Regions from separate parts of the Stenotrophomonas sp. 1L-E-5-B-C3 genome, predicted to be linked through region 2. Evidence: predicted binding sites of a transcription regulator. Region 2 holds the regulator's gene; the other holds the start of a gene.
What was found. The regulator FliA, encoded in region 2, starts transcription of late flagellar genes. The targets are predictions, from matches to a motif close to TAAAGTTTNNCNNNCNNNGGCCGATAA.
Positions count from the first base shown of each region.

Region 1: the regulator FliA is predicted to act here: its motif matches at 13,791-13,817, upstream of AC0Z6F_RS16540 (methyl-accepting chemotaxis protein).

Region 1 is NZ_JBXAWS010000014.1:13,811-29,470, reverse strand. It holds gene cml (CmlA/FloR family chloramphenicol efflux MFS transporter) at 1-711, shown strand, start outside; gene AC0Z6F_RS16600 (autotransporter domain-containing protein) at 783-4,160, opposite strand; gene AC0Z6F_RS16595 (hypothetical protein) at 4,349-4,549, shown strand; gene AC0Z6F_RS16590 (VOC family protein) at 4,655-5,005, shown strand; gene AC0Z6F_RS16585 (TetR/AcrR family transcriptional regulator) at 5,021-5,641, opposite strand; gene AC0Z6F_RS16580 (MFS transporter) at 5,767-7,239, shown strand; gene AC0Z6F_RS16575 (KGG domain-containing protein) at 7,251-7,550, opposite strand; gene AC0Z6F_RS16570 (CerR family C-terminal domain-containing protein) at 7,687-8,361, opposite strand; gene AC0Z6F_RS16565 (M24 family metallopeptidase) at 8,354-9,610, opposite strand; gene AC0Z6F_RS16560 (DUF4434 domain-containing protein) at 9,819-11,303, shown strand; gene AC0Z6F_RS16555 (MarR family winged helix-turn-helix transcriptional regulator) at 11,309-11,773, opposite strand; gene AC0Z6F_RS16550 (S41 family peptidase) at 11,823-12,734, shown strand; gene AC0Z6F_RS16545 (NAD-dependent epimerase/dehydratase family protein) at 12,833-13,726, shown strand; gene AC0Z6F_RS16540 (methyl-accepting chemotaxis protein) at 13,936-15,660, shown strand, end outside.
Region 2 is NZ_JBXAWS010000026.1:10,489-26,148, forward strand. It holds gene AC0Z6F_RS21115 (STAS domain-containing protein) at 1-21, opposite strand, end outside; gene AC0Z6F_RS21120 (chemotaxis protein CheW) at 307-1,596, opposite strand; gene AC0Z6F_RS21125 (ParA family protein) at 1,593-2,375, opposite strand; gene motD (flagellar motor protein MotD) at 2,380-3,396, opposite strand; gene AC0Z6F_RS21135 (flagellar motor protein) at 3,398-4,138, opposite strand; gene AC0Z6F_RS21140 (chemotaxis protein CheA) at 4,286-6,118, opposite strand; gene AC0Z6F_RS21145 (protein phosphatase CheZ) at 6,121-6,726, opposite strand; gene cheY (chemotaxis response regulator CheY) at 6,726-7,118, opposite strand; gene AC0Z6F_RS21155 (RNA polymerase sigma factor FliA) at 7,176-7,919, opposite strand; gene AC0Z6F_RS21160 (MinD/ParA family ATP-binding protein) at 7,916-8,803, opposite strand; gene flhF (flagellar biosynthesis GTPase FlhF) at 8,790-10,418, opposite strand; gene flhA (flagellar biosynthesis protein FlhA) at 10,564-12,624, opposite strand; gene flhB (flagellar biosynthesis protein FlhB) at 12,669-13,799, opposite strand; gene AC0Z6F_RS21180 (putative bifunctional diguanylate cyclase/phosphodiesterase) at 14,028-15,660, opposite strand, start outside.

The DNA of each region.
Region 1 (15,660 bases), on a different contig from region 2:
GGTGCGTTGGTGGCAGGCGCATTCGGCTGGCGCGCGATCTTCGCACTGCTGGGCGTGCTCGGCCTGATCGCCGGCCTGCGCGCGCAACGCCATTGGCAGGAGACCCGTCCGCCGTGCAGTCACGCGCCAGGCCCGGTGCTGCAGCGCATCCTCCGCAGCACCAGCTTCTGGGTGTACACGCTGGGGTTCAGTGCGGGCATGGGCACCTTCTTCGTGTTCTTCTCGATCGCCCCGCGCATCCTGGTCGGAGGCATGCAGTACTCGCCGCTGTCCTTCAGCCTGGCGTTCGCAACGGTGGCGCTGGTGATGATTCTCAGCGCGCGGCTGGCGAAGCGCTTCATCGCCCGCTGGCAGGTACGCGGGACCTTCCTGCGTGGGCTGTGGGTGATGATCGGCGGCGCGCTGTTGATGGCGCTGGCGACGCTGTCGCCACCGTCGTTCGCCAGCGTGGTGCTGCCGATGTGGGGCATCGCAGTGGGCCTGGTGATGGTGGTATCGGTGGCTGCCAACGGCGCATTGCGTGATTTCGCCGATGCCTCGGGGATGGCGGTGGCGCTCTACTACGCCCTGCAGAGCGTGATCGTTGCCGGCGTGGGGACGTTGGCTACCGTGCTGCTGCCGGGAGACACGGTGTGGCCGCTGGTGGCCTGTGGGCTGCTGTTGCCGCTGGCCAGCCTGCTGGCCGCAAGCTGCCTGCCACGTGGCGCATAGCGGCCGGCGGCGGACAAAAAAGGGGCGGCCGCAAGGCCGCCCCAATCCATCAAGAGAACACGTGCCTTGAACTAGAAGCGGACCGACCAGCGTGCATTGGCACCATGGTCGCGGCTTTCACTGCCGAACTGGCCGCTGTAACCCAGCTCCAGCTGCTGCCGCGGGGTCAGCCATGCCGACAGGCCCAGCTCGGCCACCACGGCGTTGTCGGCAATTGGTGCGCCCTCGACCGCGAAGGTGCTGCTGCTGTTGGCGAAGGCCAGGTTGGCCACCTGGCTGCGGTCGCCAGAGGCGCGGCGATAGCCCACGCCACCGCGCAGGTGCAGCCAGCTGTCCTGCTGGAACGAGGCCTTCAGGCCCTTGTCGAAGCGCAGGCCAGCGGTAGCGATCGTGGTTGCGGTGTCATCCACCTTGCCCTGCAGGGCGGCCGCACCACCGCGTTCGTTGATGCGCTTGAGGTCCACTTCCACGCGCGCAACCTGCAGGTACGGTTCCAGCCCGGCTTCCGGACCACCGAAGCGGTAACCGGCTTCGATGAAGGCCTGGCGGGTGCGGGCGTCGTAGCGTGCGCTCAGGCTGTCGCTGAAGCCAGCGAACGCCACGTCGCGCGTGCTCTTCACCTCGTGCTTGCTCCAGGCCACACCGCCGCGCAGGCCGAAGCCGCCCCAGTTGTGGCTGGCGTAGGCGCCGAAGTGCGTGTTGTCGATCTTCGACTTGGCACGACGCTCCTGCTGCTTCACGTCGGTACGGCCGGTACCGGCCAGCACGCCCACCTGCCAGCCGGAGAACTCGCGGTCGATGCCGATCAACAGGCCGTTGCTGTTGGCTTCGGTGCGGGCGGTGTTGCTGTTGCCATCCAGCTTGCTGTTGCCGCCGAGTGCCTGCACCCAGGCGCCGGTGGCATCGCCCGCGTCGGCACCTGGCGCGGTGGTACCGGCACGGCGCGACAGCGCGGCATCACGCACGTAGCGGCTGCCCTCGACCAGGGCCAGTGCCGTGGCCGGATGCAGTTCGCCGCTGAGACCGTCGAGCACGCCACCTACCTGTTGCGGGAACAGTTGGGTCAGCGGCTTGGGCAGGCCCTGGTTGATCGCCAGTCCATCGGCGCTGGTGGCCACTGCGCGTTGGTTCGGCGTGGCAGCAGCACTGGCCAGAGAGGCGCCGCGTGCCACGTCGATGCGGGTGCCATTGGCACCGTAGGCCAGGCTGAACTGCAGGAACGGCGAGAACGCGCTGAAATCGGTTTTCGCGAACTGGCCGCTGACACCGCCGTCGGCGCGGATGAAATTGAACTGCTCGCCGAGGTAGTAGGTACCCGGCTCCGGCAGTGCGACCAGGGTACCGCCGAGAGTGGCGGTGCCGGTTACGTGCAACTGGTCACTGCGGCCGCCCGGGGCAAGTTCGGCGGCATAGACGCCGGTTGCACCCTGCACGTAGTTGCCGTTGATGGTCAGCGTGCCGATCGAATTGCCGGGCGCGATGATGCCGTCCACACGGGTGTTGCCCAGTGTGCCGATGCCCTTCAACAGGCCGTTCGAACCGACCGTGGTGGTGCCGCCGGTCTGCGTGCCGTTGAAGGACACCACGCCGCCATCGACGGTCAGGTTGCTGTCCTTCAGCAGGCCGCTGCTGCTGACCGTGCTCACGCCTCCAGTGGTGTTCAAGGCGGTGGAAACCAGCGAACCGTTGAGCAGGAACTGGCCACCCTGGACCTCGACCGCTGACGTGAGTGTGTTGGTGCCGTTCAATTCCAACGTGCCGTCCTGCAGTACCGCGCCGTTGAAGCTGTTGTCGCCACTCAGGCGCAGCCAGCCGATGCCGGACTTGGTCAGCTTGCCAGCGCCGCCGATGTCGTTGGTCCAGTCATCCCAGGCGTCGCCTTCCCACACCTTCAGGCCACCGGCCTTCTGGTTCATCACCACGTTGGTATCCACGCGCAGCGAGCCGTAGCCTTCGATGGCCTTGCGCAGGTCCATCAGGCCCCAGCCATAGATCTCATCGATGCCTGGTGCGCCAAGATCGCGCGCGGTGGTCAATAGCACGTCGCGGACCTGCGCACTGTCCAGATAGGGGAAGCGCTCGAACAGCAGGCCCAGCGCGCCGGTTACATGGGGTGCCGCCATGGAGGTGCCGCTCAGGTTCCCGTAGGCATAAGTTGGGGCCTGACCGGAGACCTCGAGGATCACATTGCCATTGTCCTCGCGGGGGATGGCATCAATGACCGAGTCTTCGCCATAGACGGTCGAATTGATGTTCGAACCCGGCGCGGCCAGGCACCAGTTTGCGGCCAGGCCGCAGCGCATCGAGCGATTGCTCAGCTCCAGGGCCTGGTTGACGTTGACTACGGCCAACCAGTACGGCTCGATGTCAGTGAAGGCGCGTGGCATCGATGCATACATGCCTGCTATCGGTGCCTGCTCTGGTGAGGGATTGACCGAGTCGGTGTTTCCCGCAGCCCATACCTGGATCAGGCCGCGGGCACGTGAGCCTTCTGCTATCGCGCCGAGGCTGTCCGCAAGATCCGGATGCGACAGATAGAAGTCGAGTTTCTCGGCGGTGTCCGGTTCGTTGGTCAGGCCCCAACTATGGTTGACTGCGCGTACGTGCTGTTCGTTGAGCTGTGCGTACAGCTGCGGGAAGATCGAATCGGAGGCTCCCAGCGCGGCAACCGACTTACTGTCCAGGTACAGTCCGCCATCCCGCTCGACGACGGTCAGGTAGTTCACGCTGTTGGCAAACAGGCGGGCTACGGTGAGGTCAGCGCCGAACGCGACGCCGTGCATTCCATTGCCATCGCGGTTGGCGGCGATGGTTCCGGATACATGGGTGCCGTGCACGTTGTAGCCCGGACCCTCGAAGTAGCCGTTTCGATTGAGCAGGTCTCTGTAGGCCGGATCAATCAGGGTGTAATCGATAGCAACCTGGTTGCCGTCGCTGGTGAAGCAGGCATCCGGGCCGTCGAGTACCTCGCGGTCGCACAGGCTGCCATCGGCAAGCACATCGGCCAGACGCAGGCCGCGATGGTTCTTGCCGGCGAACTCCGGGTGGTCCAGGCCTGTGCCACTGTCGAAAACGCCCAGGCGGATGCCGGTACCGGTCAGGCCACGCGCATAGGCATGGTCGGCGTTGGTCGCAGCCAAACCCCAGTCGGCGTTGAATTCGTCCGTGCGCCAACTGGCCGGGTCGCCCGGATTGCCGAGGGTCGCCGTGGTGCTGGTTGCCGCTGTGGGTGCTGCAACCGGAAACTGAGCCGTTGAGGAAGGGATCGCCGAAGTGGCCGGTTGCGCCCAAGCTGCCTGCAACTGGCGCTGTTGCTGCCAGGTGTCGAGTGATGCGCTGGCGGTGGCGGGCGTGGCAGCAGCCAACAACAGGCAACTGGCAACTGCCAGCGCCAAGCGGCTGCGCGGGGAACGGGAGTGGGACGAACGGCCATACAGCGGGTGATTCATCAGACAACTTCCTTGATTGACGGACAACAAGGCCGTTAACCCCGCAGTGCGACGATCACCCCCAGTGATGTGAAGGAAATTTAATGAACAGATTAATGTTTCGTGACGTGAGCGTTCACTCCATCTCTCGGCCGCCTCGCTACCGTGAGCCGGCCTGGGCTCACCAGGCTTATCAAGGAGTGATGTCGATGCGTGCTTTCAGGAAAATGATCGCAGTAGCGGTGTTCGCGCTGGCATGTACCGGTTCGGTGGCGGTGGCAGGACCGGTCGAGCCCTGCGACAAGCCGTGCTGGCGGGCGTATCAGATGTGCCTGGCCAGTGGTGCCGACGCCGGTGAATGCCAGCAGGCGTACAACACCTGCGTGGTCGACCTGTGCATGGGCGTGTGAGTCGCGCCGTTTGAGCCGTGCGTGGGGCCCCGTCACCGACGGGGCTCTTCTGTTTGGGTGCAAGGTCGGGCAGTCTCGACGCGTCCTTTCCAACGGAAGCGTGTCATGGCCGTCAAACGCGTCGTCGCAAACATTGCCACGCCCGATCCATCGCGCGCGGCCGCTTTCTATGGCGAGTTGCTTGGGATGCCGGTGCTGATGGACCACGGCTGGATCATCACCCATGGCGGCCAGGGCAGTGCGCTGGCACAGGTCAGCTTCGCCAGCGAAGGCGGCGCCGGAACCCCGGTGCCGGACCTGTCGATCGAAGTGGACAACCTGCAGGAGGTGCTGGATCGCATGCACGCGGCCGGCATTGCGCTGGAGTACGGCCCCGCCGATGAACCCTGGGGCGTGCGCCGCTTCTTCGTCCGCGATCCGTTCGGGCGGTTGTTGAACATCCTCGCCCACACCTGAGCGGCAGAAAGTCCGTCAGCGCCGTTTGGCACCGGTCGGTTGCACGCCGACCATGCGCAGGCAATCGGCCTGCACGGCGGCGATGAAGGCATCGGCATCCGGTGCCGGTGCAGCGATCAGGTCGTCGGTGGCGCCGTGCACACCGGCATAGATCAACGAGGCGGTGACCTTGGGCGCTGGAAGCTGCCACAGACCTGCGGCGTTGCCTGCTTCGAGGATGCCCAGCAGTTGCTGCTGGATCGCACTGCGTTCGGCATTGCCGCGCTGGTGATGGTGGTGGTTGGCGAACACCACATCATGCAGCGCGTGGGTACGCACGTAGAGCTCGATGTTGGCGCGGATCCAGGCACGCAGGCGCGCCACGCCATCATTGGCGGGCTGCTGCTGCACGGCCAGGTCGACCTCCTCCATGAACTGCCGCGTATAGCGCTGCGCCAGCGCCTGCAGGATTTCGGTGCGCGAGGCGAAGTAGGTATAGAAGGTGCCCTTGGCCACGTCGGCGGCAGCGACGATGTCGCTGATGGTGGTCGCTTCCACGCCCTGCGACAGGAACAGCGCCTGCGCGGCGTCCATCAGTTCTTCCTGGCGGGTTTCGGCGGGCTTGGTGCGCGGCCTGGCGACAGCTGGGGTCTGCATGGTGGGCGTGATCCGGGTGCGGCGGCCACCATTCTAGCTGCCCTGTGCAGGCGACTGACCGTCAGTCATTGACCGACGGTCAGTCAGTGGCTACGATGCGCGCACATCCTCCGCGGGATCCGTACATGCATCGCTTCCAACGGCCGGCCCTGGTGCTGGCGGCCTATCTCGGCACGTTCCTCGCCTCGCTGGACATCAGCATCGTCAACGTCGCCCTGCCGACCCTGCAGCTGGCATTGTGGACCGACATGGCCGGCCTGCAGTGGGTGATCAACGCCTATGCGATCGCGCTGTCAGCGCTGATGCTGTCGGCCGGTCCGCTCGGTGACCGCTATGGCCATCGGCGGATGTGGCTGCTCAGCGTGGCGACCTTCACCCTGGGCTCGTTGCTCTGCGCCTGCGCCGGCAGCCTGTCGATGCTGGTGGTCGGGCGCGCGGTGCAGGGCGTCGCGGGTGCGCTGTTGATTCCCAGCGCGATGCCGATCCTCAGTCATGCATTTCCTGATCCGCGCCAGCGCGCGCGCGCGATCGGTGGCTGGTCGGCGTTCAGTGCGCTGGCCCTGGTACTGGGACCCATGCTCGGTGGCGTGCTGGTGCAGCGTGCCGGTTGGCCGAGCATCTTCCTGATCAACCTGCCGCTGGGCCTGCTGGCGCTCGTGCTGGGGGCCTGGGCCATTCCAGAACGGCGGCATCCGCAGCACGCTGCACTGGATCCGGCCGGGCAGATGCTCAGCATCGTTGCCCTGGGCGCGCTCAGCTACGGCCTGATCGCCATCGGCGAACACGGACTGATGGTGCCAGGGACACTGCTGGCCCTGGGTATCGCCATTGCCGGGCTGATGGCGTTTGGCGTCGTCGAACGTCGTGTGGCGCGCCCTCTGCTCCCCTTGGACCTGTTCGCCAGCCGGCGCTTCGGCATGCTCAACCTGGCTTCGTTCGTGCTGGGCTTCACCGCCTATGCCAGCCTGTTCTTCCTCTCGCTGTTCTTCCAGCAGGCACAGGGCCATGAGGCGGTGCTGGCGGGGACGCAGCTGGTCCCGCAGTTCCTGCTGATGGGCGCGGTGTCGCTGCTGTTCGGCCGGCTGGTCACCCATATCGGCCTGGCCACCGCACTGGTGTTGGGCTATGTCCTGACCGGGGTGGCGCTGTTGGCGATGACGACGTTCGAACCGGATACGTCGCAGGGTCGCGCCAATGCGTTGCTGATGCTGCTTGGGGTTGGAATGGGCCTGGCGGTGCCGGCCACCGGCATGGCGGTCATGGCCAGCGTACCCCCCGAGCGCGCGGGTATTGCCTCGGCCACGATGAACGCATTGCGCCAAGCTGGCATGAGCCTGGGAATCGCTTTGCTGGGCAGCCTGATGAGTGTGCGCGCGGTGCAGCAGTTCGCCAGCTCCGCGCGAGCCGCAGGGCAGTCAGGGGTAGCCGAGCAGGCGCGCGCGCTGATCCTGCGGCCCACCTCGATGGTGTCCACGCCGCAGATGCTGGCCTGGTACCGCAGCGCGATGGCCAGTGGCTTCGGCTGGGCGATGGCCGTGGCGGGTGCCATGGCGCTGCTGGCGGCCATCGGCCTGCATCGGCGGCGGTTGCAGGCCTGACTACGGGCTACTCATCCTTGCTGACGCTTCGGGTCATCTGCCGTTGTCGTGGACTCGCTTTGCTGCTGCTGCCGCGTATTGGCGTGGCGCGCATGCCCGCCTTCGCGACCGATCGCAGCCATGTGCTGTCGATCACGGCTGATCGCTTCGCCGCCTTTGCGACCTGCGACGCGCGCTTCAGCGGGACTGAACTCATGTGCGTTGCCGGACGCATGCGCAGCGCGTCCACCCTTGGCAGCGATCTCACGCTGCTTGCCCTGGTCCATCGAGGCGAAACCCCGACTGGAGGTGCCGTGTTGCTGGTCAGCCATGTGACGTCTCCCGTTGCGTGGGCGTCGCCGCAGTCGGCGACGGTGCCCATCCTTGGGCATGGCACGCTAAGTCCAGGTCGCCATTCTCGAGGCCACCTTCACCTGGCCTGCGCATCCGGTTGACGGTTATGGCCATTCAGGCTGGCGCCGCCCGGGCTGCGGCCAGAGCCATACCGCCGACGATGGCTGCAATTGTCTCCACGTCGGCTGCCGCTGCCGTTTCTCCAAGCCGCGCCTGCAGGGCGCCGTGCGAGACAGCAAAGACGATCGCCTGGCCGAGCAGTGCGTGGGTACGCAGCACCGTCTCCATGCTGGATGCATCGGCGCCTCGAAGATGAGCGACGCATTCGGCCAATGCCGCATGCAGAGGCCCGAACAGCTCATGGTGGACACGGGCGAACGCGGCCGTCGGCTGGATCTGCTCGCGGGCCAGCAACAGGGTCCGCGCACTTGCATCGGGTGCAGCCAGCAGCGCGTGCACGAATGCCCGCATCAGCCGCTGCAGCTGCTGTGCGGCCTGGCGTGGACCGGCGGGTGGTACCGCGGGCAGCGGCAGCTGTTCAGCGATGGCCTGTGCGGCGCGCCTGAGTACGGCGGCATACAGTTCCAGCTTGCCGCCGAAGTGGTAGGGAATGGCGGATTGGCTGCAGCCTGCAATATCCACCAGTTGACGGGTGCGCACGCCTTCCACTCCCAGTGCACTGAACAACTGCAGTCCAGCCTGCAGCAACCGGGTCCGGGTCTGTTCGCTGCGTGTCTCAGCCGCCCGCCGTCGCGCCGGTGTCTGCAGGTGCGCGATGAACTCAGGCATCGGCCTGCATCAACCAGGTGGAGTTGTCGTTGAGGGCTACGCCGGCGTGCTCGCCGACGATGACCGTGCCGCCGATGTTGGCCATGTGCCGGCCGAACGCGCAGTTGGGTTCGAAGGCGAAGCACATGCCGGCCTGCAACGGGAGCTCGCGCCCCACCGTCGGCAGTGGCGTGATGTGCGCATAGCGCGCGGCCTCCGGCAACACCTCGATGCCTGGCGCACGGCCGAAGCCAACGGGCCCGTAGGGATTGAGGCTGTGGACCAGCGGGTGCACATGCCAGCCTCCTGCTTCCAGCAGCGGTGCTTCCATCGCATCGACGACATCGCCGAAGGTGTTGCCCACACGCAGTGTGGACAGGCCGGCTTCATAGCTGGTCCGTGCCACGGAAGCGGCGCGATGGATGTCATCGTGTACTTCGCCGATCGCGACGGCAGCCTGATGCTGCGTTTCCATCAGCCCATACAGCGCGAAGATCTCCGACAGCACCAGGTCGCCATCGCGCAGCACGCGCGGCGCCTGTGCACGGTACTGCCAGGCGGGCGGCCCCCAGCCGACATACTCGGGCCCGGAGCCAAGCAGTACTTCGGCGGTGTAGCCGCCCAGCGCGAAGCAGGTGGCGGTGACTGCGGCGACCAGCTCGGCTTCGGAGACCCCCGGGCGGGCGGTGGCGCGTAGTGCCTCGCTCATGGATTCGCCGATCCAGGCAGCATGAGCGATCAGTGCCAGTTCTTCCTGGCTCTTCACCGAGGCGCGCTGGAAGAACGCACGGTAGACCGGTACGAACTGCGCCGCCGGTACTGCGGCCTGCATGCCCTGCAGGGTGCGGGCAGGCATGGCACCATCGAAGTAGAACGGCGGGTATGGTTCCAGCCCGAGCACGCCGATACGGGCGTTGTGCAGGCCACAGTGCTGCAGCCAGCGGCCGACTTCCTGACCGGACTTTCCTACCCACAGCTGCTCGGGCGCGATCCATTGCAGGTCGCCGCGCAGGCCGGCCTGGAGGTGGTCGGCGATCATCAACGAGGCGAAGGTGAATACCCGTGGCGGCTCGTCGCCGACGAATACCACGATCGAGCCTGGGCGATCGTTGGTGAAATAGCAGTCCGGGGAAAAGCCGGCGGGGGCGGCGGCTTCCCGATCGCCATGCACGACCAGCGCATCGAGCTGCTCACTGGCCATGATGTCGCGGGCCAGGGCCCAGCGGCGGTTGCGTTCGTCCAGGCTCAGTGGTGCCGGTGGCGTGCGCATGAGAGGAACTCCAAGGGGAAGGTGCGCGCAGGCTCGATCACGCAGCTGAATGAATCAACCGCTTGAAATGGCGTTGGGCGCGCGCTGCCGCGGGCGCAGCGGAAGTAGGCGATTGCGCAGCCGTGCCGGTGATCGCGGCGGGGTGCCGGCCGCTGTTGCTAGGATGGGCAACGACGCCACTCACTTGGCCACGACAGGGACGTACAGAATGAACAGGATTGGATTGATCGTATTGCTCGCATGTGCCGCGCCGGCCCATGCAGGCAGTAACCTTTTGACCGGCAGCTTCGTCCACGTTGGCTATTCGGCCAGCGATGAGCAGCTGCCGGCCGCGCAGTTGCCGCTGTTCCTGGACGAGCTGCAGGACCTGGGCAACGACACGATCATCCTCGGCCAGACCCGTGCCACGCGCGCTGGCGTGGGATGCGCCAGCGGCGCGCAGGATTTCGAATGGATCGCTGGATTCCCCGGCAAACTCGGCACAGTGCTCGATGCTGCGGCGGCGCGCGGCATGGAGGTCGTGGTCGGCACCACCTACAGCTCGGGGCAATGCGCCACCTTCTGGCAGGGCCAGAACGCGACGGCGGTGGCGCAGGATGCAGCGCAGTCGCTGGCCCAGCTGGGCCAGCAGTACGGTTCGCATCCGGCCTTCGCGGGTTGGTACATCACCGATGAGCCTGCACAGGTACCTGCCGACCGCGCGTCCTTCTACCGCGCGATCGTTGCTGCCCTCAAAGCCAGTACGCCATCCAGGCCAGTGATGGTCGCGCCCTACCTGGCGTCATCCAGCATCGATCCGGCCAATGTGGCCAGCGCTGCGGCGAAGTTCCGCACGGCCACCGGCGTGGACGTGCAGATATGGCAGGACGGCATCGGTGCGGCCTCGCATGCCAGGTTGTTCCAGTGGGATCGTCCGGGACATTCCACCGAGGCGTATTACCAGGCGCTGTCGGCGGCGCTGGGTGCCAGCGGTCTGTGGGCTGACATCGAACTGTTCAACCATGGCAGTCCGTTGTTCCTGGATACCGGCAACGGGCTGTCCGGCGCCTACCGGTCTGCCTCGGTGCAGCGCATCAACCAGCAGTTGTGGAGTGCACGTTCGGCTGGCAAGCGCGTTGCCTGGCTCAGCCAGTTCCACATGTCCGAGGTGGTTGGCCCTGGCCAGGGCCATGCCGAAGCGCCACGGATGATGAACACTTACCGCGGGTTGTACGGCCTGGGTGCCTCATACGTCGTCGATCCGGTGCATACCACCTACAGCTACAGCGTGGCGCCGGATGCGAACTATCCCGACAGCACAGGCCACGAGCTGTTCGATCGCCGGGTTGGCGACCCGCGCAATCCGATGGATGCCGGCTGGGTGGGCGTGCATGGCAACGTCGCCATCACCATCGATCTTGGCCAGCGCCGGCGGGTGGACTGGATCGGCCTGCATACGATGACCCGCCCGGGGTGGGGCATCGTCACGCCGACAGCCGTGGAGGTGATGTGTGCCGAGCCGGGCGCCGCCGCCGTGAAGATCGGCATGCTGTCGGCGCCATTCACCCAGGCCGGGCTGAGCGGTTCGACCGAAGAGGAATACGTGCTGGGCAACGCTGCGCCGCTGGCCGCGCAGTGCCGCACGCTGGAGCTTCGGTGGGCCAATGGCAGCTGGACCTTCCTCAGTGAGATCGAGATGGCGGCGGAGCAGTAAGCGCGTCAGCGCACGCGCCCATCGCGCAGGCGCTGCGCGAAGGGCCGCTGCTCAAGCGCTTGCAGTGTGTCGCGGAGCACCTGCTCCAACGACTGCCCGAGATCGATGTCCAGGCTGCGTGCCGCGCGCGCCGTCGCCTGCCACTGCGCCTGCAGCGCCGGCAGCGCCTGCAGTGCATGCGGGCTCAGCTGCAGGATGCGCTCGCGGCTGTCTTCGCCAACGGCGGAGTGCAGCCAGCCGTCGCGCACCATCGCTGAAACCGTCTGGCTGAGTGCGGAATGGCTGAGCCCGCAGGCCAGTGCCAGGTCCTTGATCCGGCAGGGCCCCTGCGCCACCAGCGTGCGCAGTACCGGGGTGTAGCGGGGTCGGTAGTCCAGTTGCAGATCGCGATAGGCCTGCTCGACGGCCGGGTCAAGCTGATCGAGCAGGGCACGCAGCAGGGTGCCCAGGGTGGCATGTTGGAGATCCATGGTCGCGATGATATATAAGCACTTACATATCATCAATGCGGGGTGGGGCATGGCGGTTTCGTGGATGCTTGGCGCACTGCTTGCAGCCTCCTGCCCGGCACAGGATGCGGTGCTGCAGGCGGCGGCCACGGCGATACAGGCGCAGTACCTGGACGCGGTGGAAGGTGCCCGCATCGCCGATGCCCTGCGTGGTTGGTCGAACGAACAGCGCTACGCCGATACCTGTGCGGATCCGAAGGCCTTCAGCGCGCGCCTGAACCAGGACCTGGACGTATTCGATGGCCATTTCCACGTCGAGCGGGTGGATGCCCACGCCGGACAGGACGACTGGCTGATGGCCTGGCGCGCCGACGCCCGCGCCAACGGTGCCGGCGTGCGCGAGGTGAAGGTGCTGGAGGGCAATATCGGTTACCTGCGGCTGAGTACCTTCTATCCGCTCGATCTGGCCCGTCCGAAGCTGGAGGCTGCCTTCACCCTGCTGGCCGACACCGATGGCCTGGTGCTGGACCTGCGCCAGAACGGCGGTGGTGATGACGGCAGCGCCGACCTGCTGGTGCGTACCTTGCTGGAGGCGAACATCACCCAGGTGCAGGCACTGGATCAGCGTGGCCGACGTACGCCGGTGCCGTTGCCACCGGCGAGCCTGCCGGCGTACCTGAAGCCGCTGGTGGTACTGATCGACCGCCGTACCGGCTCGGCTGCCGAATACGTCGCCTATTCGTTGCAGGCGCTGGGTCGCGCGCGCATCGTTGGCAGCCGCAGTGGCGGTGCCGCACATATGTTCGATGATCCTGTGCTGCTGCCGGATGGCTATCAGATCAGCATTCCGGACCGGCAACCGATCAATCTCCGTACCGGCGGCAACTGGGAACGCGCCGGGGTCACGCCTGATGTCGCCGGCGGAGACGATCCACTGTTCGTCGCACGGCAGTTGCTGGCCACGTCGACATCGTCAAGATGAACGCACAATTGCAACCGTGCCCTATCGCAGACGACATGCGGGGTGCCTAGAATCGAAACATCCCGGTAGTTCCCGGGCGCTTCGAGTGAATGGACTCAATGAAGATTCTGTTGACCGGCAGTTCCGGGCGGATCGGGCGTGCGATCTTCGGCGCCCTGGCCGCTGCCCATGAAGTGGTGGGGCTGGATCGCAGCCCGTTCGCAACGACGCGCATCATCGCCGATGTCACCGATCATCAGGCGGTCGTACGCGCGGTGCAGGGTGTCGACGCGGTGATCCACACCGCCGCCCTGCATGCGCCGCACGTGGGCCTGGTGCCGGATGCGGTGTTCCAGCAGATCAACGTGGATGCGACCCGGCACCTGCTGGCGGCGGCCCGGGAGGCCGGTGCCCGTCGCTTCGTGCTGACCAGTACCACCGCGCTGTACGGCCATGCGGTGGTGGCTGGTGGGTGCCGCTGGATCGATGAAGACACCGAGCCGCTGCCACGCACCATCTACCACCGCAGCAAGCTGCAGGCCGAGGCGCTGGCCGAAGCGGCGGCGAGCGCGGACTTCAGTGTGCGTGTACTGCGCATGGGTCGCTGCTTTCCGGAGCCGCCCGAGCGTATGGCGATGTTCCGCCTGCATCGCGGCATCGACGCACGGGATGTCGCCAGTGCGCATGCCGCGCTGCTGCACGATGAGGGCGCTGCCTTCGCGCGCTACATTGCCTGCGCACCCACACCGTTCCTGCGCGAGGATTGCCTTGAGCTGGCGACCCAACCGCGCAGGGTGCTGGCCCGGCGTGCGCCGCAGCTGCTGGCCGAGTTCGAACGCCGGGGCTGGCCGTTGCCGCTGAGCATCGACCGCGTCTACGACAGCGCGCGCCTCCGCAGCCTGCTGGGCTGGCAACCGCGCTTCGGCCCCGATGACGTGCTGCAGCAGTACGCCGCCGGCAGCATCGAGGTGTTGCCGAGGGCGCAGTGGATCAAGGACCGCGTGGCCGAATGAGGCGGCAGCTGACAGCTTGCTGAGCTGTTCCTGAGTGCGTTCAGGAATGTGCGGGCGGGCCACCTCAACCTCGTTGGCGGGCGGCCGCTAACCCGGTGCGCTTCCTGCGCTGGGCCCGGCCCGGCGACCGGTGGCCTGCGCGATGGATCGCGCGCCTGCGCGGTGCCCTCGCGGTGCCGGTCGTCCTGAACTGCCTTGCGGATCCTTCCATGCCTTCTTCCCGCTCCGTCGCCGCCCGCCGCCCGGGCAGCATCGCCCACAAGCTGATGCTCGGCACCGCCGTGATCGCGCTGCTGTGCTTCGGCCTGACCGCGTTCCTGATCTATCGCCAAGCCAGCGCCAGCCTGGTCAATGCCTCGCGCCAGACCATGGCCAGCGAAGCCACCGCCGAGGCACGCCAGGTCGCGGCCGACCTTGGCACGGCTTTCGCCAGCAACGATGCCATGGTCGAGGCCGTGCTGGCCCAGCGTGCGCGTGGTGACGCGCCCGACCGCGCCAGCCTGGCCGCCGTGCTCGGCGAACAGCTGCGTACCCATCCTGAATGGCTGGGCAAGAGCACCATGTGGGAAGCCGATGCGTTTGATGGCAAGGATGCCGAATTCGTCGACACCGAGGCGCACGATGCCACCGGTCGTTACATGAGCTACTGGGCCTGGCACGATGGCAAGCCGCAGCAGTCGACGATGACCGACTACACCGAGACCGCCAGCGGCTCCGGCGACTGGTACATGGTGCCCAGCCGCGACAAGCTGGCGAAGGTGAGCGAGCCTTATGCCTATGACATCGGCGGCCAGCAGGTGCTGATGAGCACGCTGAGCACGCCGATCGTCGAAAACGGTACGTTCCTCGGCGTGTTTACCGTCGACTTCTCGCTGGCCGCGCTGCAGAAGCACCTCGCCACGCTGACGCCGATGGGCGCCGGCCGCGTCGAGCTGCTCTCACCCCATGGCGTGGTGCTGGCCTCGGCCAATGCCGCTGAAATCGGCAAGCCGCGCAGCGATGCACTGACCCGCAGCATGCTGGCCGACATCGCTGCCGATCGTCGCTTCGAAGCTTTCACCCCGGACGCAGCCGGCAATGTGCGTGTGTACGTGCCGCTGCGCGTGGGCGATGCCCCGCAGCGCTTCGCGCTGGGCGTGGTGATGCCGCATGCGGTGATCGTGGCAGAGGCGCGCCAGCTGCTGTGGCTGACCCTGCTGGTCGGCGTGGTGGCCGCATTGACCCTTAGCGCAGGTGTCTACGTGCTGCTGCGCCGGTTGGCGATCCGCCCGCTGGCCGAAGCGGTGCGCGTGGCCTCTGACGTCGCCGCCGGCAAGCTGGACAGTGCGCTGCCGACGCGCAGCAATGACGAAGTGGGGCGCCTGCTGGAGGCGATGCAGGGCATGCGCGGCCAGCTGCAGTCGGTGATGGCCGCGCAGTCCGAAATGGCGCGTCGCCACGATGCCGGCGAGCTCAGCTACCGCATGGACGCCTCTGTATTCCCTGGCGAGTACGGCCGCATGGTGGCCGACAGCAACCAGCTGGTGGCCTCCAGCAATGCGGTCACCCAGCGCCTGGTCGAGGTGATGCAGCGCTACGCAGTGGGCGACCTCAGCGTGGACATGGAAGCATTGCCGGGCGAGAAGGCAGTGTTCAGCGCCGCGATGGCCACCACCAAGAGCAATCTGGCGGCGATCAACGATCAGATCCAGCAGCTGGCTGCTGCAGCCGCTGCCGGTGACTTCGCGGTGCGCGGCGACGCCCTGCGCTTCGACCACGATTTCCGCCGCATGGTCGAAACCCTCAACACCATGATGGAGGTCAGCGACCACAACCTGGCCGAGCTGTCGACGCTGCTGCGCGCGATTGCCGCTGGTGACCTCAGCGCGCGCATGCAGGGCGACTTCCGCGGCGTGTTCGCAGTGATGCGCGACGATGCCAACAGTACCGTGCAG
Region 2 (15,660 bases):
ACCCAGTTCGACAATGCTCATGCTTGCTCCGGACAAACGGTTCCGTGATCCATAACGGCACCCCAGCGGGGTTCTTTAGGGGAATCGGCGCGGGGCGTCGATGCGGTCGCTGTTGAAAAGGGGACGGAGGGGATTAAGTCGCAACTGGCTCGGCGCTTTGCGCCGATGCGGTGCCTGTCGGGGACGCAAGGAGTTGATCCGTTGGGTCAACACCTTACGTCCCCACTGCGTGGTCGCCGTTGCCGAGGGTGGCTGCGGGAGAGCCTGGTCGATTGCGACTTAATCCTCTCCGTCCCCTTTTTCCGCTCAGCTCAGCAGCTGCGTGGCATCGAGCAGGATCATCGGCCGCTGGCTGACCCGGGCCACGCCGCGGAACAGATCATTGGAAATCTGGCAGATGCGCGCCGTATCAGGCGGCTCGATCTGCGAATCGGTGAGGTTGGCGACGTCTTCCACGGCCGACACGCGCAGGCCGAGGGTCTCGCCGTTTTCCTCCAGCACCACGATGCGGGTCTGGGCGTCGTCCTCGGCAGCGGTGGCGCCCAGGTGCAGGCCCAGGTCCATCACCGGCACCACCTGGCCACGCAGGTTCATGATGCCGAGCATGGCCGGAGCGGTGCCGCGCAACGGCAGCAACGGTACCGGCAGGACCACCTCCTGCACCTTCAGCAGTTCCAGTGCATAGGCCTGGGCACCACAACGCAGGCGCAGCCAGCGCGAGGTGCGCTCGCCGGCGCGGCGGTTCTGCGGATGTGGGCTGCTGGCCGGGCGGTGTGCCTGCGCCTGCAGCTCCTGCCAGGTGCCAGGTCGGTTGCCGCTGGGTGCGTCCACGGCCACGCGCGGCGGCGGTGCTGCCGCAGCCGGTGCAGCGGTGGGGCGTGGTGCGGGCGCCAGTGCTGCAACCGCGGCGGGTGGCGGCGTGGGGACGTCTTCGCCACCGGCGGCCGCCTCGAATGCGGCCTGCAGGCCGGGGCTGTCGGTGTGGGCGAGACGATGGCTGTCGGCCGGATCGGTCTCGTAGATCACCTCATCCGGCAGATCGTCCCAGGTTGGCTCCGGGGCGGACGTTGCAGTGGCTGGGGTCGGCGCAGGAGCGGTCTCGTGGATCACCTCGTCCGGCAGGTCATCCCAGGTCGGTTCGCGTTGCGGTGCCGTTGTGCTCGCCGGGCGTGGCCCGGCGCTACCCGGTGCAGAGGCGGCCTCGAAAGTGGCTTCCAGCGCTGCATCGTCCACGGCGGGGGTAGCGGCGACGGTTTCGGTCTCGTAGATCACTTCGGCCGGCAGGTCGTCCCAGGTTGGCTCGCGTTCCGGTTCCGCTGCGCTCGCCGGGCGTGGCCCGGCGCTGCCCGGTGCAGATGCGGCCTCGAAGGCGGCTTCCAGCGCGGCGTCGTCCATGGCAGGCGCAGCGGCGACGGTTTCGGTTTCGTAGATCACTTCGGCCGGCAGGTCATCCCAGGTCGGCTCGCGTTCCGGTGCCGCTGTGCTCGCCGGGCGTGATCCGGTGCTGGCCAGCGGCGGCACGGCGGGTGATGCCACCGCGATCGCCTCGCCCAGCAGCTCGTCCAGATAGTCGTCCAGTACGCCGGTGCTGTTCATGCGGCCTGCTCCAGGGCGCGAGCATCCTCGCCGAGGATCCAGTTCAGGGCGCGACGGTACGCAGCCAGGCCGCGGCCCGGGTAGTCCTCGCCGACGCTCGGCAGGGTCAGGCCGGCGGCATTGCTGATGCGCGTATCGATCGGAATCGCGTCTTCCCATACACGCGCGCCATGACGGTCCTGCATGGTGCGCAGCGACTCGTTGCCGGCGCGGGTGCGGCGATCGAACAGGGTCGGCAGGATCGAGATCGGCAACGGGCGGCGGCGCGAACGTTCGACCATCTCGCCGGTGCGGACCATGCCGTCCAGTCCATGCAGCGCCAGCGGTTCGGCCTGGGTCGGAATGATCAGGCGGTCGGCCGCGGCCAGTGCGTTGATCATCAGCAGCCCGAGGGTCGGTGCGCAGTCCAGCAGGATGTAGTCGTGCTGTCCCTGATGGCGGGCAAGCGCGTTCTGCAGGGCCAGGCCGAGGCCGGGCTGGTTGGCGCTGCGGCGCTCCAGCGTGGCCAGCGCCGACTGCGCACAGACGTAGTCCAGGCCATGGATGCTGCTGGCGTGGCACAAGCTGGACAGGTCGGCCGGCGGCGCACCGAACAGTTCCAGCACGCCGGCCGGCGGTGGATCCACCGGTACGCCGAAGGCGCGGCTGAGCGAGGCATGCGGATCGAGGTCGATCAGCAGCACGCGGTGGCCCATTGCAGCCAGGCCACGGCCGAGGGCGAGGGTGGTGGTGGTCTTGCCGACTCCGCCCTTCTGGTTGGCGACTGCCCAGATGCGCATCGGTTTACTCCTTCATTGCCGGGGGAACGGCGGCGCCGACACGGCTGCCAGCCGGCACCGGCGGCAACTTCACCGGTGCGATGGGGGAGGTGGGGGCGGTAGCCGGAGTTGCGGCGGCTTGTTCGGTGCCGGTGCTGTTGGCAGCACCGGTTGCGGCGTTCAGGCGCTGGCCCAGCGGATCGACCGCGTGGGTGGTATCGGCCAGGATGATGACCATCACCCGCCGGTTGCGGTTGCGGCCCTGCGCGCTGTCGTTCTCTTCGCGCGGGCGGAATTGGCCGTAGCCGACCATCGCCAGCCGCGAGGGCTGCACGCCCTGGTCGGCGAACAGATGCACCACGCTGGCTGCGCGTCCGGCCGACAGTTCCCAGTTCGACGGGAAGGTGGCGGTGGCGATTGGCACGTTGTCGGTGTGGCCTTCCACGCGCACGCTGTTGGGCACGTCGCGCAGCACCTCGGCCAGGCTGGCCAGGGTCTGCCGCGCGTGCACGTCCAGCGCGGCCGAGCCGGTCGGGAACAGGATGTCGCTGTTGATCTCCACTTCGATCCACAGCTCGGTGCGGCGCACGCTGATCATGCCGCGGTCGATCAGCGGTGCCAGCGCGGCGGTCAGGCGGTCGGCGATGCTGCTGAGCTGGCGCTCGGCGCGCGCGATCTGTTCCTGGTTGTGCACCGACACCGGCATGCGCATCTGCGAGGCCATCGACGGCAGCAGGGTCGGGTCGTGCGAGGGCGCCGGTGCGGACGGGCCGACCTTGGTGCCGGACTTGATCACCGACGGGCTATCCCAGCCGCCGCCCTGCACCTGCTTGTTGCCGACCTGCACCGGATTGATGGTGCGCGGTGCGCCACCGAAGGCATCGGTGAGCGCGTCGGCCATGATCCGGTACTTGCCCTCGTTGACCGAGGAGATCGCGTACATGACCACGAAGAAGGCGAGCAGCAGCGTCATCAGGTCGGCATAGGGGATCGCCCATGCTTCATGGTTGGCGTGCTCTTCGTGGTGCTTGCGGCGGGCCATGTCAGTGCAGGAAGCCGGAGAGGTTGGTTTCGATGTTGCGCGGATTCTCGCCCTGGGCGATGGAGATCAGGCCTTCGATGACCATTTCGCGGTCGCGGGTATTGTGCGAGATCACACTCTTGAGCTTGGCGGCGATCGGCAGGAACAGCAGGTTGGCCGAGGCGATGCCGTAGATGGTGGCGGTGAACGCGGCGGCGATGCCATGGCCGAGCTTGCTTGGGTCGGCGAGGTTCTTCATCACCGCGATCAGGCCGAGCACGGCACCGATGATGCCCAGCGTGGGCGCGTAGATGCCCATCGCCTCGAAGACCTTGGCGCCGGCCTGGTCCTGATGCTCCTGGCTGCCCAGTTCGATTTCCAGCATGTGCCGGATTGATTCGGGCTCGACGCCGTCCACCAGCAGCTGCAGGCCCTTGCGCAGGAATGGGTCCTGCTGTGCTTCCACCTGTGCTTCCAGGCCCAGCAGGCCCTGGCGGCGTGCGATGTTGCTCCATTCGACGATCTGCTGGATCAGTTCGCGGCGGTCGCTGTGCGGCGGACGCACGACCCAGCGCACGATCTTGAAGGCGTGCTTGAACACCGCCGGCGAGGTGTGCAGCAGGATCGCGGCGACGGTACCGACGATGACGATCACGAACGCGGCAGGCGACCACAGCGACGCCAGGCCGGCGCCCTTGAGGATGCTGCCGCCGACCAGCGAGGCCAGGGCGAGAAAGAGTCCAATGAGGCTGAGTCTATCCATGGGTCCGGTATCGGCTTGTGTGAATGGGACTTGAGACACCGGGAAGTCGTGTACAGACGGTAGTCACAGTTCTTCGGGTCACCGGGCATGGCCCGGCGCTACCCTGGGCGGCCGCTTCCGGTAGCGCCGGGCCATGCCCGGCGGGGTTCAGCGCAGTCCGTCCACGTCCAGGATCAGGGCCATGCGACCATCGCCGATCAAGGTTGCACCGGCATAACCGGCCAGGCCACGCAGTGCCTTGGGCAATGGCTTGATGACCACTTCCTCGCGCCCTCGCACCTGGTCCACGACCAGGCCGAACCGGGCTTCACCGGCCTGCAGCACAACGATGGTCAGCAGCGGCGAGGCGGCCGGGGTCACATCCAGCCATTGGCGAAGATCGACCAGCGCCAGGGTGTGCGAGCGACGGTCGAGCACGGCACGTCCGTCGAACCAGCCCAGCGAGGTGCGCGGGGCGTGCAGCACTTCCATCACACGTGCCAGCGGCAAGGCGTAGACGTCTTCGCCGGCCTGCACCAGCAGGGTCGGCAGGATCGCCAGGGTCAGCGGTACGCGGATCAGGAAGCGGCTGCCGCGGCCGAGTTCCGACTGGATCTGGATCTGGCCGCTCAGTTCGCGGATGCGTGACTGCACCACGTCCATGCCGACACCCCGGCCGGAGATATCCGTGACCTGCTGCTTGGTCGAGAAGCCGGGCAGGAACACCAGATGCAGGCATTCCTCGCTGCTCAGGCGGGCCGCGGCTTCCGGGTCGATCAGGCCCTTCTCGCGTGCCTTCGCGCGTAGTTTTTCAGGATCGATGCCGGCGCCATCGTCCTGCACCTCGATGCTGACGTAGTCGCCTTCCTGCTGTGCCGACAGCCGCACGTGGCCCATCCGCGGCTTGCCCTGGGCTTCACGCAGCTCGGGCGTTTCCACGCCATGGTCGATGGCGTTGCGGACCAGATGTACCAGCGGGTCGGCCAGGGCTTCGACCAGGTTGCGGTCGAGCTCGGTCTCGGCGCCAATCAGCTCAAGGTCCACTTCCTTCTTCAGCGAGCGGGCAACGTCGCGGGCGACCTTGGGGAAGCGCGAGAACACCTTGCCCACCGGCTGCATGCGGGTGCGCATCACCGCCGACTGCAGGCGTGCGGTAGCGATGTCCAGCGTGGACACGGCGCGGTCCAGCTCTTCGTCGCGCAGGCGCGCACGCAGGGTCTTCAAGCGATTGCGTGACAGCACCAGTTCGCCGATCAGGTTGACGATCGCATCCAGGCGCTTGGTATCCACGCGCACGGTGTGCTCGGCTTCGGCCAGTGGCTTGGCGGGCGGCTTGGCCGCCGGAGCGGGTGCGGCCGGACGCGGCGCGGGCGTCGCTGCTGCCGCCGGCACTGCGGCGACCGGTTTGGTGCCGGGTGCGGCGCCACCGTGAAGCTGGTCGAGCAGGGCTTCGAATTCGTCCTCGCTGATCAGGCCGTCGTCGGCCTTCTTCGCGGCCGCGACTGCGGTCGGGGCGTTGCCGCCATGCAGCTGGTCGAGCAGGGCCTCGAACTCATCGTCGGTGATCAGGTCACTGCCACCGGTGGTGGGCGCAGCGGCGGCCGCCGGCGTGGCGGTGGCGCCACCGTGTACATCGAACTGCGCGATCAGCTCGGGGGGCGCGTAGCCCGGTTCGGTACCCGAGGACACCGCATCCAGCATCGACTGCAGGTAATCCAGCGATTGCTGGGCGGCATCGAAATGGTGGGCCTGCAGCACCGCCTGGCCGGCGCGCGCGGCGCCGAGGGCTTCTTCGGCGGCATGGCACAGTTCAACCATGGCTGTCACGCCGAGGAAGCCGGCGCCACCCTTCAGCGTGTGGTAGCCGCGGAACACCGCATTGAGCTGTTCGCCGTCCTGGGGTGCCTGCTCCAGCGACACCAGCTGTTCGCCCAGGCGATCCAGGATTTCCTGCGCCTCGATGATGAAATCGGCAGTGATGTCGTCGGATACCGCGCTCATGCTTACAGCCCCAGGTCCGACAACAGGTCGTCGGCGTCGTTCTGCGAGACCGCGTGGCGGTCCAGTCCCTTCAGTGCCGGCCCGGCCAGTTCCGGGTCGGAGCGATGCTGTTCCGGCGGCAGGCCGAGTGCGCCGAAGCCTTCGTGCACGCGGCGTACGATGCCGACCACGCGACGGATGATCTGCCCGGTCAGGTCCTGGTAGCTCTGGGTCAGGGCGATCTCGGTCAGGTTGTGGCGGATGCGCTCGAGCTGCGCGTCCTGGCCCGGCTGCAGGCCTTCGGCGCGCAGCTGCTCGGTCAGGCTGCGGCATTCCTCGGCCAGGTCCAGGGTGCGGTGGGTGGCCTGTTCGGTCATCGCCACCACGTGGTCCAGGCGCGCACAGGCGTCGTCCAGTTCGCCGGCTTCATCGGGCACGGTCGGCAGTTCACCCAGCGCCTGTCCCAGCTCGCGGGCCAGCCGCGATAGGCCGCTCATCATCGGCTGCGTGCGCAGCGCGACCAGCCCGTCGATGCGCTGCCGCCAGGCGGCTTCGTCACCGGACTCCAATGCGTCCAGGGCTTCCTGCAGGCGCAAGGCGAGGGCGTTCCTGTCGACCGTGGTATCCATCAGGCGCTGGCCGCCAGGCGTTCGAAGATCTTGCCGAGCTTCTCTTCCAGGGTCTGCGCAGTGAACGGCTTGATGATGTAGCCGTTCACCCCGCTCTGGGCGGCTTCGATGATCTGCTCGCGCTTGGCTTCGGCGGTGACCATCAGTACCGGCAGTGTCTTCAGCTTGGCATCGGCGCGGATCGCCTTGAGCAGTTCGATGCCGGTCATCACCGGCATGTTCCAGTCGGTGACCACGAAATCGAACGGCTGGCTCTGCAGCAGCGACAGCGCGGCATGCCCGTCCTCGGCTTCGGCGGTATTGGTGAAGCCCAGATCGCCCAGCAGGTTCTTGACGATCCGACGCATGGTCGAGAAGTCGTCGACGATCAGGATGCGCATGTTCTTGTTCAAAGCAGAGTTCCTTTGTTGTTCAGTCCGGGCGGCCGGGGGCAGCCGCCTCGGGCATGTTCATTCTTCGAGGCCGGCGTCCGCCGCCTCGAAAATCTTCAGTCGGCCACGCAGGCGCAGCACCGCCTGGCCGTGGATCTGGCAGACCCGCGATTCACTCACGCCAAGCACCGCGCCGATCTCCTTCAGGTTCAGCTCCTGCTCGTAGTAGAGCGACAGCACCAGCTGCTCGCGCTCGGGCAGGTGGCCGATGGCCTTGCCCAGCTCGCGGCCGAACTCGCCGCGTTCCAGCACCTGCTGTGGGGTCGGCCCGCCCTGGGTGACGGTGTCCAGCTCGCCCTGGTCTTCGATGCGCGACTCCAGGCTCAGCACCTGGCCACGTGCGGCGTCTTCCATCAGCCGCAGGTACTCGGGCAGCGGCATCTCCATCGCCGCGGCAACTTCGGTGGCGCTGGCGGCGCGGCCGCTGCTCTGCTCCAGGCGGCGGATGGTGGCGGCGGCATCACGAGCGCGGCGGTGGACGGAGCGGGGCACCCAGTCGCCACGGCGGATCTCGTCGATCATCGAGCCGCGGATGCGGATCGACGCATAGGTCTCGAACGAGGCGCCCTGGTCGGCGTCGTAGCTGCGCGAGGCTTCGATCAGGCCCATCATGCCGGCCTGGATCAGGTCATCGACCTCGACGCTGGCCGGCAGGCGCGCGGCCAGGTGGTGGGCGATGCGCCGCACCAGGTCCGAGTGCTGGGCGATGACTTCGTTCGCCGCCGAGCGCTGCACTTCCCTGTACTGGGCTGCGCCTTTCATGCCGTCACCCCACGCTGCTTGAGGATGCGTTCGAGGAAGAACTCGACGCCGCCACGCGGTTCGGTCGGCGCCTGCCAGCGCGCGGTACGGCGCGCGATCTCGGTGATGGCCAGCGCGGCCGGGCTGGACGGATAGGCCTTCACCACCGGCTGCTGGCGCTGCACCGACAGGCGCAGCCAATCGTCCTGCGGCACGCAGCCCAGGTAGTTCAGCGAGACATCGGCGAGGAACTTCTCGCAGACACGGGTCAGCTTCTCGTACAGCACTCGGCCTTCGTTGGGGTCGCGCACCATGTTGGCCACCACCTGGATGCGGTCCACGCCACGTTCGCGCGACAGCACCTTGATCAGTGCGTAGGCGTCGGTGATCGAGGCCGGCTCGTCACAGACCACCACCACGGTGTCCTGTGCGGCCTGGCAGAAGGTCAGTACGCCATCGTTGATGCCGGCGGCGGTGTCCACCACCATGATGTCCAGCTCGCGTTCCAGCTCGGAGAACACGTTGACCAGGCCGACGTGCTCGGCCGGGGCCAGCTCGGCCATGTGGCGGCGGCCGGACGCGGCCGGGACCACCAGCACGCCGTTCGGGCCTTCGACGATGACGTCATCCAGCGAGCAGCGGCCGGCGACCAGATCGGCCAGGGTAAAGGTGGGGTTCAGCCCCAGGATCACGTCGATGTTGGCCAGGCCGAGATCGGCGTCCAGCAGCAGCGTGCGCTTGCCCATGCCGGCCAGCGCCACGGCCAGGTTGGCGGACACATTCGTCTTGCCCACGCCGCCCTTGCCGCCAGTGACCGCAATGGTGCGCACAGGGCCGAGCGGCTCGCTGCGGGTGGCCGACAGCGGGAAGGTCTTGGTCAGCTTGGCGTACTCACGCGACGGCATGGTTCAACTCCGGGTTGCAGGGCATATCGGCCGCGCGGCGCAAATCTTCAAGGCGAAGTACGAGATTGGCTGCACTGGCCCGGTGCAGGTCCTCCGGAACGTCCTGGCCGTCGGTCACCCAGGTGATCGGCAGGGCGTGGTCCACGGCCACCGACAGGGCGTTGCCGAAGCGGCCGGTCTCGTCCAGCTTGCTCAGCACCAGGCCCTGCAGGTTGGCCGCGCCGAAGCGGCGGACCACCTCGTCCATGTCGCCGAAGCTGGTGTTGGCCGGCAGCACCAGCAGGGTGCGGACCTGGCGGGCGGCACGCAGCCACTGCAGCTGGGCGGCCAGGGCGCGGTCGCGCGGGCCCAGGCCGGCGGTGTCGATCAGCACCAGCTTGTAGTCCTTCAAGCGTTCCAGCAGCTGGTCCAGGTCGGTGCCGCTGTTGGCCTCGTGCACCGCGATGCCGAGCTGGCGGCCGTAGCCGTACAGCTGCTCACGCGCACCGATGCGGGTGGTATCGGTGGTGACCAGGGCCACGTCACGCGGCGCGTGCTTCTCGGCGAAACGCGAGGCCAGCTTTGCGATGGTGGTGGTCTTGCCGGCGCCGGTCGGGCCGACCAGGGCGATTACGCCGCCTTCCTCCAGCGGATCGACCGGGGCGATCGGCAGCTTGCGCGAGATCAGCCCCAGCATCAGGCCGCGGCCGCGGTGGGCCTCGGTCTCCAGCGGGATCTGCATGGCCACGTCGCGGGCTAGGCCGGCGTCGAAGCCGTACTCGTCCATCAGGTCCAGCGCAGTGGCGCGCACCGGGCAGCCGCGCAGGCGCTCGTCGGTGAAGCGGTTCATTTCGCGCTCGATCACATGGCGCATGCCGGCCACTTCCTGGCGCAGCTGTCGGATCTCGGCATCGTCCTGGGCGACCACGGTCAGCACCGGGGCCGGTGCAAGGGTCGGTTCCGGGGCGGTGTCGATGGTTGCGTCCGCCAGCGACGGTTCGTCGGCGAAGGTCTGCGACTGCGCGTCGGCCACAACGCTGGCCGGCAGCGGCGGCGGCTGCACGGCCGGGGCCGGGCCTTGCTGGTGCTCGGCATGCGGCGGATCGATCTGGAAGCGGGCACGGTTGGCCTTCGCGATCGCGGCGGGTGTGGCGGCAGCGTCGGCGACGGCATCCGCGAACGGGCCGAAGGCCTGTTCCGCACGCGCCGGTTCGTTGACGGCAGCGCGCGCCAGGGTTGCGGCGAAGCCGGTGCTGCCGCGGGTCGGCACGATCTCGTCGGCGCTGTCCAGGGTGCGGCCGGTGGCACCGACGGCAGCGCGGGCCAGCGCGGCAACGGCCGAGGTGGTCGCAGCCACCGGCTCTGGTGCCGGGGTGGCACTGCGGCGACGGGTCACAGCAGCGATCACCGCATCGGCAGCGTTGCGCGGCTTCGGTGCCGGCGGCGGGGCGATGTCACGACGCGAGGCTTCCAGTGCACGCTGCACGGCGCTCTCGTCGTAGTTGGCGGCGGCGACGATCTCGATGCCTTCCTCGATCCGGCGGTTGGACAGGATCACGGCGTCAGGACCATGTTCCTTGCGCACCAGGTTCATGGCCGAGCGCATGTCGGCGGCGACGAATCGTTTGATTTTCATGCTGTGGTCACGGGACGAAGACGGCGGGGTGGCGGTCGGAGAACTCGGGTGGTCGGTGGTCTGCACGGTGCGGGTTCCCCTTGGTATCTGTCTGTTGCGTTGGTTCGAAAGTGGTGTCTGTTTTCTGGCGCATCGGAGGGCGGCGTCAGCTGATCGTTCCGACCAGCTTCAGGCGCTTGTCCTCCGGCACCTCGCTGTAGGCCAGGACCGACAGCGACGGAACGCTGTGGCGGACCAGGCGGGCCAGCGCGGCGCGCACCGGGCCGGGTACCAGCACGACCGCGGGCTCGTTGCGCGCTTCCTGCTTGCTGACACATTCGGCCAGGCTCTGGTGCAGTCGCTCAGCGAGTCCGGGTTCCAGCGCGGCGCCGTTGCCCTGCGTGGACTCCTGCAAGACACGTTCCAATTGTGGGTTGAGCGTGAACACCGGCAGCTCCGCCGACATTCCGGCGATCTCCTGCACGATGAAACGACCCAGTGCAGTGCGCACGGCGGCAGTCAGCACGGCCGGGTCCTGGCTGTTGGGCGCGTGTTCGACCAGTGATTCAGCGATCTTGCGCAACTGGCGGATCGGAATGCGCTCGATCAGCAGGTTCTGCAGCACGCGTACCACCGCCGACAGCGGCAGTGCCTTCGGCGTCAGATCTTCGACGAGCTTGGGTGCGCTCTTGGCCAGGTTGGCCAGCAGGTGCTGCACTTCTTCGTGGCCGAGCAGTTCCGGCGCGTGTTCGCGGATGAGGTGCGAGAGGTGGGTGGCGACCACGGTGGCCGGATCGACCACGGTGTAGCCGAGCGTCTCGGCCTGCGCACGCTGGTGCGGCTGGATCCAGGTCGCGTCCAGGCCGAAGGCGGGGTCCTTGCCGGCGATGCCTTCCAGCGCACCGAGCGCGCTGCCCGGGTCCAGCGCCAGCTCACGGTCCGGATGGATCTCGGCGGTGGCCACCGGCACGCCGTGCACCAGCACGCGGTAGCCATTGGCCGGCAGTTCCAGGTTGTCACGGATGTGCACCGACGGGATCAGGAAGCCGACGTCCTGGGTCAGCTTGCGGCGCACGCCCTTGATCCGCGCCATCAGTTCGCCGCCCTGGTTGCTGTCCACCAGCGGGATCAAGCGATAGCCAACCTCCAGGCCAAGCGGATCGACCGGGCGCAGCTCGTCCCAGCTCAGTTCGGCGGTGGCCGCGGGTGCGGCCGGACGGCCCAGCGCAGTGAGTGCGGCGGCGTCACTGCTGCCGGCGGTGGCATCGGCAGCCGGTAGCTTGCTCTTCCGGTACAGCTTCCAGGCGATGAAGCCCAGAATCGCGGCCAGCGTCAGGAAAGCGACGTTGGGCATGCCCGGCACCAGGCCGACCACGCCGAGGATGCCGGCGGTGATCGCCAGCGCGCGGTACTGGCCGAACACCTGGCCGCTCATCGCCTGGGCCATGTCCTGCGAGCGCGAGGCGCGGGTGACCAGCATCGCCACCGCACTGGAGACCAGCAGCGCCGGCAGCTGCGCCACCAGGCCGTCACCGATGGACAGCAGCGTGTAGGTCGCAGCGGCATCCCCGAACGGCATGCCATGCTGCAGCACACCCACGGCCAGGCCGCCCAGCATGTTGATGAACAGGATCAGGATGCCGGCGATGGCATCACCACGGATGAACTTGCTGGCACCGTCCATCGCGCCGTAGAAGTCGGCTTCCTCGCGTACTTCCTCGCGGCGCAGCTTGGCTTCTTCACGCGTCAGCAAACCGGCGTTGAGGTCGGCGTCGATCGCCATCTGCTTGCCGGGCATGGCGTCCAGAATGAAGCGCGCGGTCACTTCCGAGACGCGGCCGGCACCCTTGGTGATGACCACGAAGTTGATGATGGTCAGGATCGCGAACACCACGATGCCGACCGCGTAGTTGCCACCGATCACGAACTCGCCGAAGGCGGCGATGACCTTGCCGGCCGCGTCATGGCCGTTCTGGCCGTTGAGCAGGATCACGCGGGTGGAGGCCACGTTCAGCGCCAGCCGCAGCATGGTGGTGACCAGCAGCACGATCGGGAAGATGGTGAAGTCCAGCGGGCGCTTCACGTAGACCACCGCCAGCAGCACCATCAGCGAGATGGCGATGTTGAAGGTGAACAGCGCATCGAGCACCGGCGCGGCCAGCGGCACCACGACCATGGCCAGCAGTGCCAGCACGATCAGCGGCGCGCCAAGGCCCTGGCGGATCATTTCCAGGGCGCGGCGGGTGTTGAAGCCGGGGGAGGGCTGGGCGCTCACGGGCGGCCTCCCTTGCCGAATTCATCCACCTGGATGTGCGGGCTGTCCGGCATCGGGCCAGTGCGCCAGGCGCGCAGCTGGTAGACGTAGGACAGGACCTGGGCCACGGCCGAATACAGTCTCACGGGGATTTCCTTTCCGAGTTGGCCTTCCCGATACAAGGCGCGTGCCAAAGGCGGCGCCGAGACGATGGCGACCTTGTTGCCATCGGCCACTTCACGGATGCGCAGGGCGGTCTCGTCCACGCCCAGGGCGACCACTTTGGGAGCGTTCATGGCACCGCCCTCGTACTTCAGGGCCACCGCATAGTGGGTCGGATTGACCACCACCACATCGGCAGTGGGGACTGCCTCCATCATCCGGCGGTTGGCCATCTGCTGCTGCAGCTGGCGGATGCGGCCCTTTACCTCCGGGCTGCCCTCGCTTTCCTTCATTTCCCGGCGCAGCTCTTCACGCGTCATCTTCAGCTTGCGCATCCAGTTCCAGCGCTGGTACGGGGCGTCGATGGCCGCCAGCACCAGCATCGCGCCGGCGGTGGCCAGCAGCAGGCGCAGGGTGAAGCCGAGGCCGTCGGTGATAGCGGTCTCCAGCGGGTGGTGGATCAGGCCGCGCAGGGTGTCGAAGCCGGTCCATACCACCAGCCCGGCGGCAACGCCGACAAAAGCCACGCGCAACAACGACTTGGTGAATTCGGCGATGGCTTCCGGGCCGTACAGGCGCTTGAGCCCGCTCATCGGGTTCATGCGGTTGATGTCCGGCAGCATCGCCTTCTGCGACCAGCGCAGGCCACCCATCAGCAGTGGCGCGACGAAGCTGGCCAGCAGGCAGACCAAGACCAGCGGCGCGATCACCAGCATGAACTGCAGCAGCAGGTCACCGAAGTGGCCGAACAGTTCCTTCGGGTTCTGCCGCAGGCTCTGTTCGGGGCTGAGCGCGTGCTTCATCCAGGCGCTGGCGCCGCGGCCGATCGAACCGCTCATGGCCATCACCGCCAGTACGCCGGCGCCGAACACGGCGGCCGTGCCGAGCTCGCGCGAGCGCGGCAGGTTGCCCTGTTCACGGGCATCGCGCAGGCGTTTTTCGGTAGGTTGTTCGGTCTTTTCGCCGGCGGATTCGTCTTCGGACATCACGGGCACTGCGGCAGGAGGTGCCGGGGCGCTTGCAAGAACCGTTCCGTGACGCGATGGGGCGGCCCATCCACGCGTGGCGTGGATCTACCGAGGGGCAGGGCGTTGTAGAGCCGAGCCCATGCTCGGCTGCGGCTGGCCCAGGCGTGAAGTGCAGCCGAGCGTCGGCTCGGCTCTACAGGAGCGTGTCGCAAGAGCCGTTCGTGACGGCGGGGGCGCGGCCCGGTGTTAGCCGGGTGGGTGCTCCGTCGGCGGGCTCTGCGCCAGCTCCACCCGAGGCCGGGGCAGGTCGTGCAGCTGCATGAAGCGGGCGGCATCGACCGGGCGACCGAGCAGATAGCCCTGCAGGTAGTCGCAGCCCAGCCGCTCCAGGTAGGCGCGCTGGGCGGCGGTTTCCACGCCTTCGGCGACGATGTCCATGTCCAGCGCGTGGCCCAGCGCCACGATTGCCGAGACGATCACCACGTCCTCGGCGCTGTGCTCCAGGTCGCGCACGAAGGCGTGGTCGATCTTGATTTCGGTGGCCGGCAGCCGCTTCAGGTACAGCAGGCTGGAGTAGCCGGTGCCGAAGTCATCGATGGAGATGCCCACGCCCAGTGCCGAAAGCGCCTGCAGCAGGCGCAGGCTGGTATCGGTATCGCGCATCACCGTGCTTTCGGTGATCTCCAGCACAAGGTGGCGCGGGGCAATGTTGTAGCGTTCGATCACTTCACGCACATCCTGCAGCAGGTGCGGTGAGCTGAACTGCACCGGTGAGAGGTTCACTGACATCGACCAGCCTTCATGCCCGGCGTCGTGCCAGCGGCGCAACTGCTGGCAGGCCTGGTCCAGCGCCCAGCGGCCGATGTCGTTGATCGCGCCGCTGCGCTCGGCCAGGCGGATGAACCGATCCGGCGGGATCAGGCCATGTTCTGGATGGCGCCAACGGATCAGTGCCTCGGCGCCGGCAACTTTCTGCGTAGCCACGCGGATTTTGGGTTGGTAGTTGAGGAACAGCTGTTCGCTGCCGATCGCCCGGCGCAGGTCGGCCAGCAATCGGAACTGCTGCTCGGCGCTGTCGTTCATCCAGTCGGCGAACAGCACGAAGGCGTTGCGTCCAGATTCCTTGGCCTGGTACATCGCGGCATCGGCGAAGGCCATCAGTTGCCGCTCGCTGGCGGCGTGGTCCGGGCAGATCGCCACGCCGATGCTGGCGGTCACCTGCAGTTCGTTGTCCGGCAGCAGGGGGCCGCTGCCGACCGCCTGCAGGATGCGCCGGGCCAGCGTCGGCAGGTCTTCATCGTGCTCGATGCGCACCACCAGCACGAACTCGTCGCCGCCCAGTCGCGCCAGCATGTCGTTGGGCCGCAACAGCAGCCGGGTGCGCTCGGCCACGGCCACCAGCAGCGCATCGCCGGCCTGATGGCCGTAAGCATCGTTGACCTGCTTGAAGCCATCCAGGTCCATGAACATCACCGCGAATCGGCTGCCGCCCTGTTCGGCCTCGGCCAGCGCCTGCACGATCCGACGCTGCAGCAGCAGACGGTTGGGCAGGCGGGTCAGCGGGTCGTGCAGAGCGGCCTGGGTCAACTCCTGCTGGGCGTCGGTCAACGAGGTGCTCAGCAGCGAATTGCGCAGGCGCAGCAGCTGCGCCTCCACGCGCTGGTCCAGCCATGACACCACCAGTACCACGGCCAGGATCGCCACGGTCAGCATCACCACCAGCATCGCCAGCCATTCGCTCTGCAGGCCATCGCCCACCGCCGCACCGCAGATGCTGCCTTCCGGGAAACGCGCGGCTGCCATGCCGGTGTAGTGCATGCCGACAATGGCCAGGCCGAGCAGGCCGGCCGCGGCCAGGCGATCGCCGACACGGGTACGC